2 regions of the Desemzia sp. C1 genome follow, and region 1 is predicted to be linked to the other one. Evidence: riboswitches for the same ligand, from Rfam matches in the RefSeq annotation. Region 1 holds a riboswitch; the other holds the start of a gene.

Region 1 (3,409 bases):
CAATTCAAATATCACTATTTCTCATACAGGTGGTCAATTATCGAGTGATTCGGGTCTCGTCCTAGTGAAAGAGCTGATGAACATCTTTGGTTTTTCTGAACTGGCTAAGCAACACATTCACATTGAAGACGAACGAGCGTATTTTACTCATGACAACTTATCCATACTTGAGCAGTTCATTATGCAATTAATTGCTGGTTACTCAGCTGATTCTGCAGCTAATCTCCTGAGACAAGATCCCGTGTTTAAAGCTGTTTTAGATAGGAAAGAACTCGCTTCTCAATCTTCACTTTCCCGATTTTTAGATCGACTATCTGAGGAGAATATCCATGAACTTCAAGCTTTGAACCAAGAACTTATCGATAAAGCACGCCTCATCCGTAATGATACGGAATTAATCATTGATTTAGATTCGACCCATTCAGATACATTTGGTCACCAAGAACAAACGGATTATAATACACACTACCAAACCTATGGTTACCATCCATTGGTAGCTTTTGACGGATTGACTGGTGACTTCTTAAAAGCTGAACTACGTTCAGGAAATCAATATACATCAAAAGGCGTAAAGGAGTTTCTCACACCTTTATTAGAGCACTATAATCACTCTCTACCAAACACTGACATCTTGGTTCGTGGAGACAGCGGGTTCGCTACACCTGGTGTGTATGATTCGTGTGAATCAAAAAAGAGTCATTATGTTATTCGACTGAAGAATAATCGTAGACTAGGTCAAATAGCTGAGAAATCAGTACTTTATGGCGATAATCAAAAGTGGGAAGAACGAGAAGTTCAGTACTTCTCGACCACTTATCAAGCACAATCCTGGTCACAAAGTCGTCGCGTGTGTATACGCTCAACACGTGAAGCGGGCGAACTACTCTTTCGACATGAATTTATCGTGACGAATCTATCAGAAAATGTTTCTCCTGATACCATCTTTTCTCTCTATGCCAAACGTGGCACAATGGAGAACTTCATTAAAGAAGCGAAAGCTGGCTTTTACTTTGACAAAACAGACAGTCCTCGCTTTTTGGAGAATCATGTCCGAATGATGCTCAGCTTGATAGCTTACAACTTAGTCAACTTCTTAAGAACGATTGGCTTTGAAGAAGTCCAAAAGGGAATGACCATTCATTCTATTCGATTGAAGTTTCTGAAAGTTGCTGGGAAATTAGTCCAAACGGGTAGACGAGTCTATCTCAAATTATCTAGTTATCATGTGTATCAGAATGAATTCTACAGGGTCTTTGCTCGCCTGAGGCGAGCCAGTCAATGGATCTAATCCAACAATCTAACGATTTTTTTACTGGGAAGTTATCCAGGGAGAAGTATGCTCAAAATGCCTTACACCCAAAATTTATTCCTCAATATTTTTGAACAGTGAATGTTTGAAGTAACTTTTTAGTCAAAATCAGTTGATAGGGATATTAGTGATACATATTTCAATAAAATGTGCCAAAGAATTAAAGCTATGAATTATTCAGGACAGTAAAAATAAGTTAAGAATATAATGTTTTTTCTTATTTATATTCCATCAAGAATAGTAAAAGGAATCTGCTTCTGATCTTTAATTAGCCTGAGTATCAGATTCAATAGTTTGACTTATGACTATTAACGTATAAATATTGAGCGCTCCTACCTTGTTTTTTATAGGCGCCGATTGTAAAATTAAGCTAGACAAATAAAAAAGAGAAACTGTTGTAAACAAGTACATTAGTTTCTCTTCAGATTTATTCAATATAATTTCTTTTATCCTTAATATCTTCTAGCATTTCAATAGTTTCTTCAATTTTAGGAAGAATTTCTTCGTACCAAGACAATCTTTTCCTACGGATTAAAACACCTACAGCATGTGGCCTTGGATCAATTTCCTCCCAATAGGATTGTCGATCCAATACGACTTTTTTAAGATCCTCAAAATACTCTTTAACTTCAACTGCACTTACTTCCATTACAACAACATCTCCTTTTATTATTTTGCAATAAAAAAAGCGCCACTTAGTAATTAAGAAGTGTTCGCCTGAATGTTTTACTTATTTTTCAAGTTTACACTTGTTGGATTTAGCACCGTTCCCTTAAGGTCGGTTGCTGAAGCATCATCGGGCCAATTCCCTCCACTTTCTCTTAATAAGTTTTGCTATTCTATTGTCAAGATACAATAACACACATTTTTTAAAATGTCAATACTATGATCACTAAACGTGTAGTTTATTGGTTTACTATTAAGTCTCGTGGTTAGCTTATTTACCCTGTACAGCTATTTTGTAACTCAAAGATAAATAATAGATTAATCTATCTTCAGGTATAGTTTCTAACATACTCTCCGATAGACCCCATATAAATTCTTGTAGTTCCTCTAAAACTATTCTGTTTTCTTCGTAATCTTGTATCATTTCGTGTAATTTTTCCATGTCTTTTGCTATCCTTTATGACCACCAACAAGTCCACTTCGCTGGATAGCTGTCCCTCCTTTAGTTAGGCTACTTGCATGGACTAAAGAGCTAAAACCGTATTTTTCTCTAATTCTATCTACAACTAGTTCTAAATCTTCTGCAAGAATCGTTTTTTCAGCGTCTTCAAACAAATTCAACTGCAATTCTTTTTTATAATCAATTTTCCCGCATCGTATTCCTATTTGACGTACTGGTTGTTTTTTATAATAGGTTCTGAATATCTGTAAACAGGTTTCTATGATTTTAGTGTTTGAAGAGGTGGGATAAATTTTCATTTGGTGACTAAATCCTTTATCTAATATCTCTCTAGAATAGCCTATAGATAAATGAACAACTCCTGTTTCCACATGATGTTTTCTTAACCTCGCTGCAACTTCATCAGCCATTTCTCTGATAACTACTTCAATTTCATATTGATTTATATAATCTCTTTTTAAGATTTGGCTTTTACCAAATCCTTTAGCCTTTGGAATATATTTTTCAGAAATAATACTATGATCTATTCCATGAGCGTGATAAAAGAGCTGCTCTCCAACAACACCATGAATTCGTTTCAAAGCTTTCACATCATACTGAGAGAGTCTATAAACAGAATCTATCCCTAATTGATAAAGATTACTTGCTGTATTTTTTCCAATTCCCCACATTTCTGTTATTGGGTGAATGTTCCAAACCTTTTCTGAAACATCTTCATAATGCCAAACCGCTATTTGCGACTTATTTTTTTTCGCTTCATTATCTAACGCTAACTTGGCTAGTAAGGGATTATCACCAATTCCAATCGCCGTCACTAGTTTTAACCGCTGAAAAATAGTGAATTGTATTTTTCGCGCTATTTCTTTTGTTGATCCGTACAGTGCGTGTGATTTGGTCACGTCTAAAAAACTTTCGTCAATACTATAAATATGTATGTCTTCTTCAGCTACAAACTCTTGAAAAATCTGGTTAAT
Region 2 (3,409 bases), 920 kb from region 1:
CATATATGTGGTTTGGGGAAGTACTCAAGTGGCTGAAGAGGCGCCCCTGCTAAGGGTGTAGGTCGCTAACGCGGCGCGAGGGTTCAAATCCCTCCTTCTCCGTAAGTTTTAGCACCATTCCATAATATGATAAGAATTAAAGGCCCGTTGGTCAAGCGGTTAAGACACCGCCCTTTCACGGCGGTAACACGGGTTCGAATCCCGTACGGGTCATAAGGTTTCATTACCTTATCAAATCAAATAGATTAATTGTTATACCGGAGGATTACCCAAGTCCGGCTGAAGGGAACGGTCTTGAAAACCGTCAGGTGTGTAAAAGCACGCAAGGGTTCGAATCCCTTATCCTCCTTAACTCACTTTTTGTGGGCAGAAACATTTATATTATCGCGGGGTGGAGCAGTTGGCAGCTCGTCGGGCTCATAACCCGAAGGTCACAGGTTCAAGTCCTGTCCCCGCAATATATTGCTCTATAAGCAATAGAAACAGCAACAAAGGTCTCGTGGTGTAGGGGTTAACATGTCTGCCTGTCACGCAGAAGATCGCGGGTTCGATTCCCGTCGAGACCGTTTTAACTGAATATAAGGCCCGGTAGCTCAGTTGGTAGAGCACTTGATTGAAGCTCAAGGTGTCGGCAGTTCGACTCTGTCCCGGGCCATAACTAAAATGCGGGTGTAGTTTAGTGGTAAAACCTCAGCCTTCCAAGCTGATGATGGGAGTTCGATTCTCCTCACCCGCTCTTTTTTTATGTCTTCAGGGCCTATAGCTCAGCTGGTTAGAGCGCACGCCTGATAAGCGTGAGGTCGATGGTTCGAGTCCATTTAGGCCCATTACCTTATGGTTAAAAATAATTAATTAAGGCCCGTTGGTCAAGCGGTTAAGACACCGCCCTTTCACGGCGGTAACACGGGTTCGAATCCCGTACGGGTCATGCGATAAAAGCTGACGACGTCATAATGACGCCGTCAGTTTTTTTATTTTGAATGGAACAAACAAAAGCATCCTTTTTATGAGGATGCTTTTTGCTGCACATTATAGTAGGTAAAAAGAAATGGTTTCAATAAGAGTAAAGACAAATAGATAAGTCATTTGATAAAGGAACAGTGTTTTTAAGCACAGTTTTTTTTCTTTTTTACGATGGATCATATTTATAAAATGAAGAATAAATGGAACAGTGAATAGGAACAATACTAACAAGTAACCAAAAGTGCTGGCGAGTAAAAAGATAGTTGTCAGATAAATAAGTGTAATCAGGATAAGTGTCTTTAAAAGGAAATCTTTTTTCAATATAGGTTGCTGGACAGTTGTTTGCAGGTAATACGTATGCATCTCTACCAAAATATTGACCAGGACCAATGGAATGCTCCATTTTAATAACTCCAGCGGTAAAAAGTGAACTTGAGTAAAGAAACTCAAGTAGGTAATGATTCCGCCTTTAAAAAAACTGACAACTAAAATGGTCAAATTGGACCACCCTATACTTTTAAGATAATGCTGGAAGTGCATGATTAGACTATAGAGAATAGTTAACAATGCTACTAAGTAATTCGTTGATACAGCAAGTGTACTAATCAGCACAAGATTAATGATTTCTAACAGGATAAATGGAAGAGTGAGAGTGCTCTTAGCAAACAGTTCATGTTTGGACAAATACGACTCAATATAGTAGTTCGTAAATAAGTATAGGTATAACAGGAAAAAAACGGAGCGATTAAAAGTGTTATATTGTAAGGCATATACTGTTCCTATTATTAAATAACTAAGTGGTCTAAGAAAAACCAGTACAATAGGATTGTATAAAAATTGCTCAATAAAGTGTTTAAAAGTTTGTGTCACTGAGAAGCTCCTTTCTTGAGGTAACATTATATTCAAATAGGTAATGAGTGCAGTGGATCATTTTCTTATCTATCATACCAAAAAAATACAATGGATAAATAAAAAGTTTTTCATAGACCAATTGACGTATCATTTTGTATCTAATTGTGATAAACTGTATAAGGTTTGCAAAAGGATTCCCGATAGGATTCACTTTGAATAGTGGAGAAGCCTTGTAACCGAAAAAACAAAGGGGGATATCTAATGTCAGAAAGAAAATTATTTACATCCGAGTCCGTATCAGAAGGACATCCGGATAAGATTGCGGATCAAATAAGCGACGCAATTCTTGATGCCATTTTAGAAAAAGATTCAACAGCTCGTGTAGCTTGTGAGACAATAGTCACAACTGGTTTAGTTTTAGTAGCAGGAGAAATTTCAACTACTGCTTATGTAGATATTCAAAAAATCGTTCGTGATACCGTTCGAGATATTGGATACACAAGAGCAAAATATGGATTTGATGCAGAAACATGTGGTGTACTTGTCGCAATAGATGAACAATCGGGAGATATTGCTCAAGGGGTCAATGATTCAGTTGAATCTAGAGAATTGAATGATGATGAGTTAAGTCAAATAGGAGCTGGAGATCAAGGATTGATGTTTGGTTTTGCTATCAACGAAACACCAGAATTGATGCCGTTGCCTATTTCGTTAAGTCATCGTTTAACAAGAAAAATTGCAGCTTTACGTAAAGAGAATGAGATATCTTACTTACGACCTGACGCTAAAGCACAGGTTACTGTAGAGTATGATGAAGCAGGGAAACCAGTTCGAGTGGATACTGTGGTTATTAGTACCCAACATGCTCCAGAAGTGGCTTATGAAGAGCTAAAGCAAGATATGATTGAAAAAGTGATCAAACAAGAAATTCCTGCTGAATTGTTGGATGCAGAAACAAAATACTTTATTAATCCAACGGGTCGATTCGTTATTGGTGGACCACAAGGTGACGCTGGGTTGACAGGACGTAAAATTATTGTAGATACTTACGGTGGATACGCTCGTCATGGTGGAGGAGCTTTCTCTGGAAAAGATCCTACAAAAGTTGACCGTTCAGCAAGTTATGCTGCACGATACATTGCGAAGAACATCGTTGCTGCTGGTTTAGCAGATAAATGTGAAGTGCAATTAGCTTATGCTATTGGTGTAGCTCAACCCGTTTCTATTTCGATTGATACATTTGAAACGGGTAAAGTTTCAGAAGCTAAATTGATTGAAGCTGTTCGTTCTAATTTCGACTTGAGACCTGCAGGTATTATTCAAATGCTTGATTTGCAAAGACCTATCTACAAGCAAACTGCAGCTTACGGTCATTTTGGCAGAACAGATATTGAACTGCCTTGGGAAAAGACGGATAAAGTAGATGTATTAAAAGAATTATTAAGTTAAATAAAAAAGAGATGGATATTCCATCTCTTTTTTATTTTGCCTCTTAAACTAGTTTTTCAACAGCCAACAAAAATGGCGGGTAATTTTTTTGATTTATAAACCCATATTTCAATGTACTGTATTCTTTTTGAGGCAATTGCGAAAC

What was found. A riboswitch is a leader RNA that binds a small molecule or an ion and turns the genes downstream of it on or off. The one in region 1 is predicted to bind S-adenosylmethionine.
Region 2: it holds a riboswitch for S-adenosylmethionine, as region 1 does, so the genes downstream of both, metK (methionine adenosyltransferase) here and LMF32_RS04495 (hypothetical protein) in region 1, are expected to answer to the same signal.

The regions. Positions count from the first base shown of each region.
Region 1 covers NZ_JAJIZP010000003.1:835,924-839,332, forward strand. Annotated here, with positions in the region: gene LMF32_RS04490 (IS1380-like element IS1678 family transposase) at 1-1,288, shown strand, start outside; gene LMF32_RS04495 (hypothetical protein) at 1,737-1,958, opposite strand; SAM riboswitch class I at 2,037-2,140, opposite strand; gene LMF32_RS04500 (hypothetical protein) at 2,247-2,417, opposite strand; gene LMF32_RS04505 (Y-family DNA polymerase) at 2,426-3,409, opposite strand, start outside.
Region 2 covers NZ_JAJIZP010000003.1:1,751,804-1,755,212, forward strand. Annotated here, with positions in the region: tRNA gene LMF32_RS08960 (tRNA-Ser) at 15-102, shown strand; tRNA gene LMF32_RS08965 (tRNA-Glu) at 142-213, shown strand; tRNA gene LMF32_RS08970 (tRNA-Ser) at 260-349, shown strand; tRNA gene LMF32_RS08975 (tRNA-Met) at 386-458, shown strand; tRNA gene LMF32_RS08980 (tRNA-Asp) at 494-566, shown strand; tRNA gene LMF32_RS08985 (tRNA-Phe) at 583-655, shown strand; tRNA gene LMF32_RS08990 (tRNA-Gly) at 666-736, shown strand; tRNA gene LMF32_RS08995 (tRNA-Ile) at 754-827, shown strand; tRNA gene LMF32_RS09000 (tRNA-Glu) at 857-928, shown strand; gene LMF32_RS09005 (hypothetical protein) at 1,030-1,833, opposite strand; SMK box riboswitch at 1,993-2,079, shown strand; gene metK (methionine adenosyltransferase) at 2,077-3,264, shown strand; gene LMF32_RS09015 (class I SAM-dependent methyltransferase) at 3,308-3,409, opposite strand, start outside.